DNA from 2 places in the Paraburkholderia sp. J7 genome. Region 1 is predicted to be linked to the other one. Evidence: predicted binding sites of a transcription regulator. Region 1 holds the regulator's gene; the other holds the start of a gene.
The links. The regulator FliA, encoded in region 1, starts transcription of late flagellar genes. The targets are predictions, from matches to a motif close to CTAAAGTTTNNNNNNNNNNNGCCGNTA.
Positions count from the first base shown of each region.

Region 2: a site for FliA is predicted at 3,063-3,089, ahead of fliD (flagellar filament capping protein FliD). Genes of this name have one in related genera too.

Region 1 covers NZ_CAJMYZ010000001.1:593,097-600,547, reverse strand. Annotated here, with positions in the region: gene U5A58_RS02660 (flagellar hook assembly protein FlgD) at 1-221, opposite strand, end outside; gene flgC (flagellar basal body rod protein FlgC) at 433-858, opposite strand; gene U5A58_RS02650 (flagellar basal body protein) at 955-1,470, opposite strand; gene flgA (flagellar basal body P-ring formation chaperone FlgA) at 1,728-3,062, shown strand; gene flgM (flagellar biosynthesis anti-sigma factor FlgM) at 3,243-3,587, shown strand; gene U5A58_RS02635 (flagellar protein FlgN) at 3,637-4,080, shown strand; gene U5A58_RS02630 (GNAT family N-acetyltransferase) at 4,171-4,656, opposite strand; gene U5A58_RS02625 (DUF1778 domain-containing protein) at 4,619-4,951, opposite strand; gene U5A58_RS02620 (RNA polymerase sigma factor FliA) at 5,188-5,919, opposite strand; partial or broken gene U5A58_RS02615 (MinD/ParA family protein) at 6,276-7,058, opposite strand; gene flhF (flagellar biosynthesis protein FlhF) at 7,051-7,451, opposite strand, start outside.
Region 2 covers NZ_CAJMYZ010000029.1:25,587-33,037, reverse strand. Annotated here, with positions in the region: gene U5A58_RS34665 (acyl-CoA synthetase) at 1-981, shown strand, start outside; gene U5A58_RS34660 (hypothetical protein) at 1,293-1,610, shown strand; gene U5A58_RS34655 (YigZ family protein) at 2,405-2,998, shown strand; gene fliD (flagellar filament capping protein FliD) at 3,156-4,595, shown strand; gene U5A58_RS34645 (DUF2964 family protein) at 4,937-5,182, shown strand; gene U5A58_RS34640 (hypothetical protein) at 5,219-5,827, opposite strand; gene U5A58_RS34635 (hypothetical protein) at 5,890-6,288, opposite strand; gene U5A58_RS34630 (helix-turn-helix domain-containing protein) at 7,097-7,451, shown strand, end outside.

The DNA of each region.
Region 1 (7,451 bases):
GAGAGTTGCGTGGAAAGCGACGACAGCGACGTGTTGAGCTGCTGGATGCCCGACACCGTGTTGATCTGGGCGAGCTGCGAGGTCATCTGCGAGCTGTCCATCGGATCGGTCGGATCCTGGTTCTGCAACTGCGCGACGAGCAGCTGCAGGAAGGTGGTCTGCAGGTCGCTCGCGCTCGTGCCGCTCGACGACGACGAACTCGACGAGCTCGTGCCGTTCATGGTGTCGAGCAGTTGCTGCGACACGGTGGCGGTGCTGCCGCCGATGGTTGTGTTGCTGGAACTCAACGCGTTCTCCCTCGATTGCGCTTCGTGCTTGGCGTGTGGTGGTGGCGGGCGCGGCTTCGTCTCGCGCCCGCTGGTCTCTGTATTACTGCGTCGTGCGTGCTGTGCTTCAGTTCGCCGCTTCAAGTACCCGCTCTAGGTGCCCGCTTTACGTACCGATGGTGAGCGTCTTGAGCATCAACTGCTTGGCGGTGTTCAGCGTTTCGACGTTGGCCTGGTACGAGCGCGACGCCGAGATCATGTTCACCATCTCCTGCACCGGATCGACGTTGGGCATCGTCACGTAGCCGTCCGCGTTCGCGGAAGGGCTGTCGGGGTCGTAGGTCTGCTTCATGGGCGTGGGGTCGTCCACCACACCGGTCACCCTGACGCCGCCCACCTGCTGGCCCGAGGCCGTGCGCGCGCCGCCGAGCGGGTTGACCGCGAACACGACCTGCTTCGCCTTGTACGGCTGGCCGTCGGGGCCGGTCGTGCTGTCGGCGTTGGCGAGATTGGACGCCGTCACGTTCAGACGCTGCGATTCCGCCGTCATGGCGGAGCCCGCAACGCTGAAAATGTTCATCAGGGATGGCATGGTTTCGTTGACCTCACATCAGGTGCGCGTCGCGCGCGCGTTGGTCGTTCATGGCTTCGTTGTTGCGTACGTATTGCCGCTTCGCTCGCGCGTCGATCAGCTCGAACCCGAGGTGATCGCGGACAACATCGTCTTGATCTGCTGCGAGACCACCGTCATGCCCGACTCGAAGTGCAGCGCGTTGTCGGCGAACTGCACGCGTTCGGTGTCGAGATCGACCGTGTTGCCGTCGAGCGCGGGCTGCACCGGCGTGCGGAACATGAGCTGGCTCTTGTAGGTGTCGGCCGGGCCGCCGGTCGGGATCAGCTTCGCGTCGCCGGCCATGTGGCCCGACTCCGTGGACGCCATCTGCATGCCGCTCGTCACGCCCGCGGGCTGCGCCATGGCGAGCGGCTGGACGTTGCCGCCCGAGGTGGCCGCCATGCCCGCCGTGCCGCCGGCGCCTTGCTGGCGCAGCGCGCCCGCAAGCGAAGCCGAGAAGTCCACGTCGCGCGCCTGGTAGCCCGGCGTGTCGGCGTTCGCGATGTTCGAAGAGATCAATGCCTGCCGCGTGGCGCGCACATCGAGCGCTTCGCGCCCAAAGGCGAATTCGGCATCGAGTTTGTCCAGCATCGGGCGTTCTCCGTGAAGCGAAAAAGGATTTGGCGTGAGCGCGGCAGGCTCGCCATCGGCGAGGAATCCGGTGCAAGCGCGGCGCAAACGTTAGGCGCGTGACCCGAAGGCCTTTGCGCATGGAGTGGAATATTAGGCGGGGGTGGCAAGAACCAATCGGACGAATAGCCGGTAAAGCGCCCCTCTATTCGACGCAAGCGCGCGGGGGCGGCCGCCTAGAATGCGAGGCGTGTCAATGCATTCGATGGAGAACGACGATGCCGCAAACTGCCTCTTTGCGCAGGCCCGACGCGGGCCTGAAGCGGCGTGCGCGCGCGCTGTCGTGGAGCGTGTCCTGGACGTGCGTGCTTGGCTGCGCCCTGGGTGGCGCGCTCGCTTATGGGCAAACTGCGGCGCAAACGGCGGCGCAAACCGCACCGCAGCCCGAGGGCGCGGGCGGCCAGATCTTTATTGCGGGCAACGGCGACCGCGCGGGCGCCGACGCCGCGCAGATGAACGCGCTGCTCGCCAGCAACGCGAAGAAGCCTGCGGCGGCTATGGCCAGCAATACCGTCACGAATGCCGCCAACAACGCCGCCACCAATGCACCCGCCAGTGACGCCGCGCCGTTGCGCGCGGCCAGTTACGCCGATCTGAATTCGCGCGGCGTACCCGAGGACGCGCGCGCGGGCGTCGACTCGAACGGCATGATCACGATTCCGGGTCCCGGCGAGCGCGTGCCCCAAGGCAACGCGCCGCGCATCGTCACGATTCCCGCGCCGGGTGCGAGCGCCCAGCCCGTGCGCGTGCCGCCGGCCAACCCGAACAACGCGGGCACGCTCCAGCGCGTGAACTTGCCAGGCACCGCTAACCGCGTCGCCGCCGTAGTCGTGGACGCTGGCGCGAAGCCGGTGGCCAGTGCAAGCGCCAGCGCGCCGCCGAATCCGAATACCAGCGCCGCCGCCACGAACGCGCAGACCGTACCGCCCGGTCAGCAGGACGGCGAATCGATCCGCGCCGTCGCACTCACCTTCCTGCAGCAGCAGTCGGCGGGCTTGCCGGGCCACGTGAACATTACGGTCGCGCCGGTGTTCCCGCGCGGCCTCGCGGCCTGCACCTCGCTCGAGCCGTTCATGCCGCCTGGCGCGCGCACGTATGGCCACACGACCGTGGGCGTGCGCTGCATCGGCGCGAAGCCGTGGACGCTCTATGTGAGCGCGCGCATTGCCGTGGACGTGACTTACTACGTGGCCTCGCGCCAGATCGGCGCGGGCGAAGCCCTCTCGGCCGCGGACTTCATGCCGCGCGCGGGCGATCTCGCGAACCTGCCGCAGACCATCATCACCGATCCCAACCAGGCGACGGGCGCCGTCGCGCTCGCGCGTATTGCCGCGGGACTGCCGCTGCGCACCGACATGCTGCGCAGCGCCGCCTCGGTGGTGATCGGGCAAACCGTCAAGGTGATCGCCGTGGGCAGCAACTTCACGATCTCCGCCGAAGGCAGCGCGCTGAACAACGCCGAGCCTGGCCAGCAGGTGCGCGTGCGCACGAGCGGCGGCCAGATCATCTCGGGCGTGGTCAAGGACGCCGGCACCGTGCAGGTGCAAATCTAGGCTCAGCAAGATCTGGTAAGGGCCGGATCGAGGCGGTTTCAGCCCCGTCCGGCGGCCCGATCCGGCGGTTTACGGCTTTGTGCGCCAGCACACGTAACAGCATGTAACGGTGGGATTTTCGGCTAAAGTTCGGCCCGACCTATGCCGTTATCAAGGTCAAATCGATCAGGAAAGCCCATCGTGAAAGTTGACTCCTCCACCCGCAATGATCCGCGCCCGCTGCAGGATGGCGTTGCGCGCTCGCAAGCCGATTCGAGCGGCGTAAGCGCCGCCAGCACCGACAGCGCGGCCACCTCCGGCGCGGCAAGCAGCACGAGCGCTGCGGGCGCGAACGTGAACCTCTCGTCGCTGTCGTCGACGATGCGCTCGCTCGCCGCGAGCGGCTCCGCCGACATCGACACGGCGCACGTGCAATCGATCAAGGACGCGATCCGCAACGGCACGCTGCAGATCGACTCCGGCAAGATTGCCGACGGCGTGATCCAAACCGCCCGCGACCTCGTGAAGCCGACGTCTGGCAACTGACGTCCGACGCACGAGCGCCGCGTAAACTTCGCTTTTTTGGTGCCTTGCAATGAAAGATGCCCTGTTGGCCACACTGATCGACGAACACGCCACGGTTGAGGCGTTCGCGTCGCTGCTCGCCTATGAAGAAAAGGCGCTCGTGTCAGCCGACGGCATGGAGGCGCTCCCGCAGATCGTCGAGCAGAAGACAACGCTCACGCAGCGTCTCGCGGGCCTCGAAAAGGCGCGCGACGCGCAGCTGGCAGGCCTCGGCCTCCCCGGCGGCCGCAAAGGCATCGAAATGGCCTGCGACGGCGACACGCGTCTCGCGAGCCAGTGGGAGTTGCTCAAGGGTTCGACCGAGCGCGCGCGCCGCAAGAACCTCACGATCGGCATGATGATCCGCACACGCATGGAACATAACCGCCGCGCGCTCTCGATCCTGCGCGGCGAAACGGGCAACGGCGCGATGCTGTACGGTCCCGATGGGCGGCTGCCGGCGTTCGGGCTGTAAGCGGCGCTCACCAGGGATTCGCCAAAGACAAAAGCCGAAGCGTTGCCGCTTCGGCTTTTTTGTTTGAGGCAACGAATCGCCTTCAGATTTTCATGCTTGCTTGATCGTAGCGACCGGCAGGAAAAGTCTGCGCGGCGCATCGGTGAACGGCACGAATCCGTATTTCCGATAGAACCCTCCTGCGTTCTCATCGAGCGCGTCGACGAGAACACACTGCACGCCCACCGACTCCGCCGTTGTCAGAACAACATCCAGTGCGTGCATCAGCAGATATTCGCCAAGGCCCAGGCCCTGGTGCCGCCTGTCTACCGCCAGTCGGGCGAGCAGGACTGCGGACACGCTCCTCGGCAGCCGTGCGGCCGGCATTCCCTGCGTTTCTACCGCTGTCGCCGCAAGGGCGTAGTAGCCCGCAATCGTGCGCGGCGCGGACGACACCGCAGCAACGTAAGTGCGAGATAGATTCTTCTTTTGGTGCTGACTCGCTACGTGGCGAATCCATTCGCTCATCGAATCGACGCCGCAGTCGAAGCTGCTGCGGTCATCGCTCTCCCTCAGCTGACGAATCTGCGTTTGCACTCTTGTTCTTCCTGAAGCGAGCCATCGCGCGCTGCAGCGCTTCATTGGGCTTCGGCGGCTCGTCCAGCAAAGCGAAGAAGCGCTTCGATTCGTCCATCGTCAGGCGGATGGAACGAATGACCTCTTCCTGCTCGATAACCTGCTCCGCGGCCCTAAGCGCGGCCTGCACAATAAACTGGTTGAGGGTGCTGCCCGAAAGGTCTGCAGCAAGCTGCAGGATTTCCTGTTTCTCCGCGCTCAACCGGGCAGTGATTCGCCCGCGGCTGGAGTTTTCCATACCGTTGTTGATAGCCATTGTTCATCCTTTTTTCGGGCCTGGCGCACGCCTACATCGTTTGGCGGATGCGCGGCCCGAGGTTCTCGTTCGAGTCGATCTCCATTGACGGAGTGGAGTCACTATATCACGCATGGTGCCAAATTGGCACCATGTGATTCGAACCGCCCGCCAAACAAAAAAGCCGGAGCGCTCCCGCACCCCGGCTCTTTCACCGCAACCCAGCCCACGCCAGCCAAGGCGCGGCGTCTACCGCCTCAAGTCTCCTGGCCGGCCCACGCCATCTCGCGCAGCCGCGTGCGCAAGCGCGCCACCGCCTGGCTGTGCAGCTGGCACACGCGCGACTCGCTCACCTCCATCACCGCGCCGATTTCGCGCAGGTTCATGCCGCGCTCGTAGTAGAGCGACATGAGCAGCTTCTCGCGCTCGGGCAGCCGCTCGATCGCTTCGACGAGCGCGCCGCGCAGGCTGTCGTCGAGCAGCGCCGAAAGCGGGTCCGAGTGATCGACGCAATAGCGGTCGAGGAACGGTTCGTCCTCGGCGGAGCGGTCGAAGTCTTCGTAATAGATGAGCTGGCTGCCATGCAGGTCCTGCAGCATGCTCTGGTATTCGTCGAGCGGCATGCTCAGATGCTCGGCGATCTCCGTTTCGCTCGCCGAGCGCCCGAGCCGCTGCTCCACCTGGTGCACCGCGCTTTCCACTTCGCGCGAGGTGCGGCGCAGGCTGCGCGGCAGCCAGTCGTTGCTGCGCAGCTCGTCGAGCATCGCGCCGCGAATGCGCTGGCTCGCGTAGGTCTCGAACTGCGCGCCCTGATCTTCCTTGTAGCGGTTGGCCGCGTCGAGCAGGCCGATCATGCCGGCCTGGATCAGGTCGTCGAGGTCCACGCTCGCCGGCATCTTGGCCACGAGCTGCAAGCCGAGCCGTCTGACGAGCGGCGCGTACTTCGCAAGCACGTCGGCCTGCGAAATTTTTCCTTGAGCGTTATACATCGTGCTCTCCACTTCTCATGTCCCTGATTGGCGTCGTCGTGAGCACGTCAAACGTGCTGCGGCGACGTGCGCTGCGCGGGCGTATCGGTCCGCCAGCCCACATGGGCCGGTGCGGACGCAGATGTTGCGTTGGGTGCGGGATGCACACCCGTCACGCTGGCTACGAACGAATCGGCGTTCGCGGCGAGCGCGCTGTGTGCGGCGTTTGTTGCATGCGTAGCGTGTAGCTGGACGCCGTCTCGCGGCACGCCGTCCAGGTCGTCGGCGGGTGCGTCGCCCGCCGCTTCGTGTGCTTCGTCCGTGGGGACGAATGCGGCGCTGGCGCGCGCCGTGGCCGGCGAGCACGCCGAAACCGCGGGTCGCATGGGCCAGTGCGGCAGTTCGGCGGCCACGTGCCGGAAGTCTCGCGCGGCGTTCGTCGAGGGAAACGCATCGACGATGCAGCGTGCGAGTTTGAGCGCCTGCGCCATGTGCTGATCGGCGGCGACGCATCCGGCGCTTTCGAGCGACACGCTCAGGTAGCGGCTCGCTACCCCGGCGAGGTTTTCGATTGCGGTGTGCGCGTCGCTCGCGTTCGCCACATGATTCGCAAGCACGCGGAACTGTGCGATCGCATGCGCGAAGTGCAGCCGCTTCATGCACGCATACGCGTCCGTGATCGACTGCGCACCGATGCGCATGACGATCAGCACGTCATGCGCGTGCATGGCGAGCGGCGAGAGCGCGCCTTCGGCATCGAGCTGCGCGTCGATCAATACGATGTCCGCGGGGCCCGAAATGACTTTTTGCAGTTGCGCGGACGTGTACTGCGCGCGGTTGTCGCGCGAGGCGGCCAGCACGCCGAAGCCGAGCGCGTGACGCCCCACGGCTTCGTCGAGCGTGCGCTCGCCGCGCATCACGGCGGCGAAGTTGCCTGCGCCGCGCACATTGCCCACCAGCGAGCAGACCGAGCGGGGTCCGAGGCACTCGTCGATCACGAGCACGTCCTTACCCTGCGCGGTTAGCGCCGCCGCGAGATTGACCACGGCGGTCGTGCGGCCGGGCGAACCCGCGCCGCCTGTCACCGCGACCACGCGCGAGCCTTCGCGCGCGAGGAGCCGCCGCAGCCCTTCAGCCTGATCGATTACGAACTTATCCAAACCTGACCTCGGGAGCCTGCGAATTCGAACGCGTCGAGAGTGCCGACAGCAGCGCCGGGATATCGTCTTCGTGCGGCACGAACGGCGAGCTCTCTCGCGGTATGCAGAACGCGCTGCGGATCAGGAAGCGGCGCGTCGCCACGTAAAGGTTCTCGGGAACCTTCTGGCCCGTCGAGACGTAATGCACCGGCAGCTTGTAGCGCAGCACCGTGTCGAGCGCGCTGCCGAGATTGGTCGCCTCGTCGAGCTTGGTGAGGATGCAGCCCGTGAGCGGCGCGTTTTCCGGGCCGCTCTGGTAGGCCTGCACGACTTCGTTGAGCGTGTCGCCGTGGTTGGTCGCCGAGAGCAGCAGCAAGCGCTGCACCGGGCGGCCGGCGCCGCACAGCATGGCGA
Region 2 (7,451 bases), on a different contig from region 1:
CCGCTCTTTCACTGCAACGGCTGGTGCTTCGCGTGGACCGTCGCCGCGCGCGCAGGCGTCAACGTATGCCTGCGCAAGTTCGACGCGAAACTCGTGTTCGACCTCATTCGCAGCGAGCGCGTCACGCACTATTGCGGCGCGCCCATCGTGCAGGGCGCGCTCGCCGACGCCCCCGCCGAGTATCGCGAGGGCATCGCACACACCGTGCGCACGATGGTCGCCGGCGCGCCGCCCCCGCCGGCCGTGATCGCGAAGATGAAGGCGATCGGCATCGAGCTTACGCATGTGTACGGTCTGACCGAGGTGTACGGTCCCGCTGCCGTGTGCGCGGTGCAGGAGCGCTGGCAGACGCTGCCCGAAGAGGAACAGGCGCGCCTCGCCGCCCGCCAGGGCGTGCGCTATCACCTGCAAAGCGGCGTGAGCGTGCGCAATGCGCAGACAATGGAGCCCGTGCCCGCCGACGGCGAAACGCTCGGCGAGATCATGTTCCGCGGCAACATCTGCATGAAGGGCTATTTGAAAAACGAGCGCGCGACCGAAGAGGCGTTCCGCGGCGGCTGGTTCCATACGGGCGACCTCGGCGTGATGACGCCCGACGGCTACGTGCGCATTACCGATCGCAGCAAGGACATCATCATCTCGGGTGGCGAGAACATCTCGAGCATCGAAGTCGAGGACACGCTGTATCGCCACCCTGCCGTCGCGCTCGCCGCCGTCGTGGCGATGCCCGACCCGAAGTGGGGAGAAGTGCCTTGCGCGTTCGTCGAATTGCGGCCTGGCGCGAGCGTCACGGCCGAGGAAATCATCGCGCACTGCCGGCTCTTTCTCGCGCACTTCAAGGTGCCGCGCGCCGTGCGCTTTGGCGAACTGCCGCGCACGGCCACGGGCAAGATCCAGAAATATGAGTTGCGCGCGCAACTAGGTTCGCAAAGCGCCATCGATCTGGCCGGCACGCAAGACGCGCCGAAAACACCTCGGTAAAAACGACACCGGCACCCGCCGGCCGGTACAGGTGACGCATTCGGGCGGCCCGCGCCGCCCGAATGTAACGCCAGTTGACAACGCGACCGTGCGGGACCGGTTTGCGATTGTCAGGCGCGGCGCTTAATCCTTTCTGCATCAAGGGCCAACTGTCAATACGGCCCTTCGGGCATGAAGAATCGTATGAAACGAAAGCTTACAAGGTGTCACGTTTTCCTCCGCTTCGGGCCGATAAGCTTTGATCCGTGGTCGCAACACAAAGGCATCCCGATGCCGCGTGACTGACGACGCAACCAAAGAGGAGGTAACTCATGAATACCAAGAGCTGGAAGACCCCCGCCCGCGCCATCGCCGCAGCACTGATCGCCGGCGGCGCATTGATGGGCGCATCGAGCGCCTTCGCTCAATCCGCACCGTATGGGCTGCGTGCCGAATCGGCGCCGCAATACGGCCAACCGCACATGATGCCGGTGGACGCGCATGTCTCGATCGGCTGGCACGATGACCGTTATTGGGACGGCCACCGTTACTGGGCGCACGACGAGTGGATGCACCATCATCCGCACGATCCGGGCCCCCCGCACTATCGTGACGGCGACCATCGTCCGCCGCCCCCGCCGCGTTACTGATCCGCGTGACGTACGCGTGATCGACGGGCCGCCTTCCCTGGCGGCGCCGAAGGTGGCACACCGAGGCCGGTCTTCCCCAGGGGAGATCGGCCTCGGCGCATTTCAGCACCTTACTCAGCCATCTGCGTACTCAGGCACAAATATCGTTCGGCATGCGAAATAATATATTCACAATGCCCGTCACACGGCCATTCCAGCCCGCCGCGCCGTGCGCGGGGCGCAGCCAGAAAGCCATACGTCAGTAATTGAAGGTAATGCGAAAGTGTTGCCGGTCGCACGGCCCGCTAGTAACGTTGTCGGGCGTTTCGTTCCCCGGAGCGCACGGTGTATTCTCATTGCCCGGCCAGCGATGGCCGGGATTTTTTTTGGCACCCGTGAGAACACTAGCGCGCGTCGAACGCGAAGCGCACCAGGTTTTTTTTCCGATTGCGGACGCAATTTTGCGGACGTAATGTGGGATTGCCTCTTGAGAACAGGCGAGCCTTGTGACCCCCGGTCGTGACTCAGTCCGACCGGGGATTTTTTTGGCTTCTGGGCGCTTGGGGATTCGCGTCGGCCGCAACGGCGCCGCGAGAGAAAGGACTATGACGGATCACCGAATGAGGAGTTCGGCTTCGCTCCAGCCAGAGCTAGATCCGTCATGCCGAGCATTATCCGGCCTGAAAGCCAGGGCGTCACTAGCATCCCGCGCAAAGCACCATTACACAAACTGGCAAGATATGGGGCCGGACGTCGAAATCCGGTCGGTGCGCATCGGCTAACATGGTGGTTTCGCCTGCCGTGCCAACCCGCCTGTGCCGACCTTCACCCTCGCCCATCCCGTCACCGCGGAACTCGAGATCCGCAAGAGCCACTTCATCGCGCACGCCATTCCCGTGGCCGACCGTGAAGCGGCCATGGCTGAAATCCGCCTTCTGCGCGACGAACATCCCACTGCCACGCACGTTTGCTGGGCCCTGCTCGCGGGCGGCCAGTCCGGCATGTCCGACGACGGCGAGCCCTCCGGCACCGCCGGGCGCCCAATCCTCGAAGTGCTGCGCCATCACGACCTGGACGGCGTGCTCGCGGCCGTGGTGCGCTACTACGGCGGCGTGAAGCTCGGCGCGGGCGGCCTCGTGCGCGCCTATACCGACGCCATCGCCACTGCCCTGCAGGGGGCCGCGCGCGTCGAGCGCATCGCGCAGGCGCGCCTCACGGTCGAACTCGGCTACCCCGACGAAACCCGCGTGCGTCACTGGATCGATCAGGCGCAGTTCACGCTCGTGGAAAGCCAATACGCCATGACCGTGCGCCTCACGATCCAGCTGCCCGCCACCGCCGTGGACGCCGCGCGCAGCACGCTGACCGATCTCACGCAAGGCCGCTCGGGCTTCCCCGAGCACGTCTGAGGCGGGCGGCCGGCCGCCGCCGCGAGGACGAGGCAAATCTTTTCAAATTCTTTTCAATTCTTTCATTAAGTTTCATGAAAGCTTGCCGTAATGAAAGCATGGCTGCGCATTCGCGCGCTCCGTCGACTCGACGCACCGGAACGAACGGACTTCTTTCATGGCAAGCACGATCACGAACACCACCGCCAGCGCAAACAGTGCGCTGAGCGACGCCGCCCAGTCGATCATCAGCGGCGCGACCAACTCCACGCTCGACGTCAACCAGCTCGTCAAGGCGCTCGTCAACGCGAAGATCGCGGGCCCAAGCGCCATCCTCAGCGCGAAGCAAACGGCCAGCAACACGACGCTCTCCGCGCTCGGCACGCTGAAGTCGGCGCTCGCTTCGCTCCAGAGCGCACTCGAGCCGTTCAAGGACGGCGCCGCGCTGCAACGCTTCACGGTCGCGACGAGCGAAAAGGACAAAGGGTTGAGCGCGGTTGCCGGCAAGAGCGCGGTGGCGAGCAGCTTCACGGTCGAGGTCGATCACCTGGCGAGCGCGCACAAGCTCACCTCGGATAGCTTCGCCACGGGCGAGACGCTCGGCGAGGGCAGCCTCGACATTTCGATGGGCGGCAAGTCCATGCATCTGACGATCGCCGCGGGCAGCAACAAGCTCACCGATGTCGCCGCGGCGATCAACCGGGCGAAGGACAACCCCGGCGTCACGGCGTCGATCGTCAATGGCGCCGACGGTCAGCACCTCGTGCTGAGCGCGAACAAAACCGGCGCGGCCAACGCGATCGACGTGCAGGCGGGCGCAGGCGTCGACACGCGCCTCGCTTCCTCGCAGATGCGCGAAGTCGAGCCGGCTGGCGACGCCGAGCTGCGCATAGACGGTACGCGCGTCACGAGCGCGAGCAACACGCTCGAGGGCGTGGTGAGCGACATCACGATCAAGCTCGAAAGCGCCTCGGCGGGCACGAAGCAAACGCTCACCATCGCCCCCGACACCGAAGCGACAGGTACATCCATCCGCGACTTCGTGAAGGCGTACAACAGCTACGTGGACGCCCTGAACGGGCTGACCTCCTACACGGCCGCCACCGGTACGAGCAGCGCACAAGCGGGCGCGCTGCTCGGCAACTCGATCGCGCGCACGCTCGCGTCGAGTTTGCCTGCCGCCGTATCGGCGGGCGTGAAGGGCAACGACGGCGTAACCCACTCGCTGGGCGAGATCGGCATCAAGCTCGACAAGAGCGGGAAGCTGGAAATCGACGACGATACGTTCAAGAAAGCGCTGCAACCGGGCAATCGCGCGATTGCAGCGCTGTTTGGCAGCAGCGGCACGACCGCGAAACTGAGCAGCGCCATCACGCCCTACGTGCAGTCGAGCGGCATCATCGAGCGGCGCAGCACTGCCATCAACAAGGAACTCGACGACATCAAGAAGCAGTCGTCGTTGCTCGAGGCGCGCGCCACCCAGCTCACTGGGAAATTCAACAGCCAGTTCACCGCGCTCAATAACCTCATGTCGATCATGAACAACAACCAGCAATATCTGACGCAGCTTTTCGGCGGCGCGAACAGCGCGGGCGCGCTCGCGACCAATCACAAATAAGGCTTGAATGCGCGCGGCTCGACGCTAGCAAACGTCGAGGGCAGGCAAAAAAAAGGCCGCCGAACGAATCGGCGGCCAACAGGGGACGTGAAGAACAACCGCGAATCGAACTATCAAATCGACCCGACGGCTCCATCATCGCGAGCGAAAATTAAGCCAAACTTAAACCTGCGCAAAAAGCGATCGGGTATTCCGGCGCGATAGCATGCAGGCAAATGAAAGAACGCGTAATAATGGGCTGGCTATACTTGAACTGTGCTTGCACTGTGCGTGAACTGGTCAGGGCCGCTCATTCAATCGTGCCCGCATGACCGACTTCTACCCAACCCGGAAGAGCCGCCATGTTTGATCGACTGCATCGATTTATGGAAGGCGCAGGTCCCGAGCGGCGCCATCGCGTCTGGAGCAAGATGCGCATTTTCGTGGCCGCAATGGGCACGCTCGGCTCCGCCGCCGGCATCGCCATCGCGGTGGTCGGCCTCATCAACTTCGACCACCAGAAGGTGATTACCGGCGTGGCCGTCATCATCGTCTGCACGGCGATCTACGTCACGATCCTCGTGCGCGACCGCAATCGCGTGGACTAGCGCCCTTGCCTGGCACGCCGCCCACGCGTCATTGCCTCACTGCAGTTTCTGACCGTCGCGCGTGACCTGCACCGCCGTCGCGCTCACATAGTCAGCGCGAATGCTGTCGCCCACCTTGATCGATTCGAGCGGCACGTCCGGCGGCGCGACGACCACGACCGTGCGGGTCGGTCCGCGCAACGCGACCTTGCGGCTCTTGCGGTCGATCTTCTGCACCGTCGCAACCACCTGAACGCTGTGCGCCGTGGCCGCCACGCCTCCGGAAGCGGGCGTGGTAGCGACCGTATCGACGCGCGAACGGATACCCCTCGTCGCCACCTTTTCGGCGCGCAGCAGCAACGCCTCCTTGTAGAGGATGTTCACGTGATCGCCCGGCTTGAGCTTGCTCACGTCGCCGATGGTGGGATCGACCGCGACCGTCACCAGGTTGCGCCGCGCACCGCGCAGCGTGACCGAATTGGTGGCGGCGTCGATACCCACGACCGTGGCTGTGGTCTGAACCTCGCCGATCTGCAGCTGGGCGTTCGGCGCGCTTTCAGGCGCGGCATCGGATGCCGTCTGCGCAAGCAGCGGCGCCGACACGCCGAGGGCAAACACGAGAACAGCGCCGAGCAGCGGCGCGGAAGAACGATTGCGCGTGGACATGTGGCAACTCCTTTTCGTGGATCGTCAATGGCAAGAGAACGACGCGGCACCGCTCGCGCGGATCACACGCCGTTCATGCAGGCTTCTTCGGCAGCACAGCGCAGATAGTGGGCATACACGCGCTCGCGTTCCTCGTTCGCAAGCTGGCGTTTTTCGGCGAGCCGCAGCATCCGGTGCCGGTCCGCGCCGAGCGTCGCGTAGTAACGCTCGGCATGCAGGCGCTTGAAGCGCGTATAGAAGTCCGGCCCGGGCAGGCCCGAATCGGTCGAGAGCAGCGACGCATAGTCGGCCTCGCTCGGCTCGCACAACGCAGCCGCGGCCGCCTCGAGCTTTTCGTAACGCTCGCGCAACGGCACGTCGCCCGCGAACAGGGCGTGAAACGCGCCATACGGCACGAGCGAGCGGCGGCTCGCGGCGCGGCGCAACAAACGACCTACTTTTTCATCGAGTTCTTTATTCATCCGCAGCGGCCAGAGAGCGGGCCGCCGCCCATGCCGCGCGTCGCTTGACGAAAAGTGCGCGCATTTGGCGGCCCGACAGGATTCAGGGACCCGTTTCGCTACGCGATACGTTGCGCGGCAAATCCGGCATTCTGCATTCGTTCATTCGAATCCAATCCGCATTCGAATCGATTCGAAATGTTTGCGAAAAACATTCTGCACAAAAAAATCAAATCACTCCCTGAAATTGCCCCGCTGACTTCGTCACTCATGCCGGGTGGCGGTGACTTTTACCGGACAGCAGCCTGAAACGCTAACAAACATCTCTAGATGCCACTTCCGCGATTTAATCCATATTGAATAGAGTCGATCCGGCGAAATATCCGCCGAACGGTGAATTAATCATACAAAACAGCGCACAATGTTGCTTTTCAATGATTGAGCAAATAAGTCAGGTTATCTTGCTGCAATGGGAGCAAACTGCGCATTGCGGGATCAATGCGAAATGCCAGCCCCCATTGTTGAGCAACGCGAACCGGTTGTTTTTTCCCGTTAGTTCAGGATTATCCACAAGTCAAGCAGACTATTTTTCCGCTAGCTATACACATTCCCTACAAAAACAATTATTAATATCCGCTGCGGAACACCGAGGCGTTTCGCAACAAGCGCCCTTCACCGGGCGTCGATTTCGCCGTCCGTCATGGCTCTCGCGTCACCGCACCGGCGCCGGGGTTCATGGCAAGCGACAAGACCCGCTTGCAGGAAGGGTTACAGGAGCGGCACATCCGCAATGCCGCGTGTCCGGAATCTTTCGTCGACGAGTGAACACATGCTTACCCGAACCGAGAACCTGCCGAGCGTCGCGAGAAGAATGGCCGCCGGCCAGATGTTGATGGAAGGCGCGACCGTGAATAGCGTCGCCGACTCACTCCACCTCTCCGCCCAGACGGTGAGGCGCTACAAGTCCATCGTCGAGGACGGCGGACTGGCCGCGCTCCAGCAGATGAGCGTGGGCGGCCGTCCCTCTGTGCTCGATCAGGCCGCGCTAGGCTGGATCGCGAGCGCCCTGCACGGCTCCGCTCGAGAGCATGGCTTCGCGAGCGATGCGTGGACCAACAGCCGCGTGCGCGAGTTGATCGGCCGGCAGTTCGGCGTGCATTATTCGCGCGTCTATACGTGGCAGA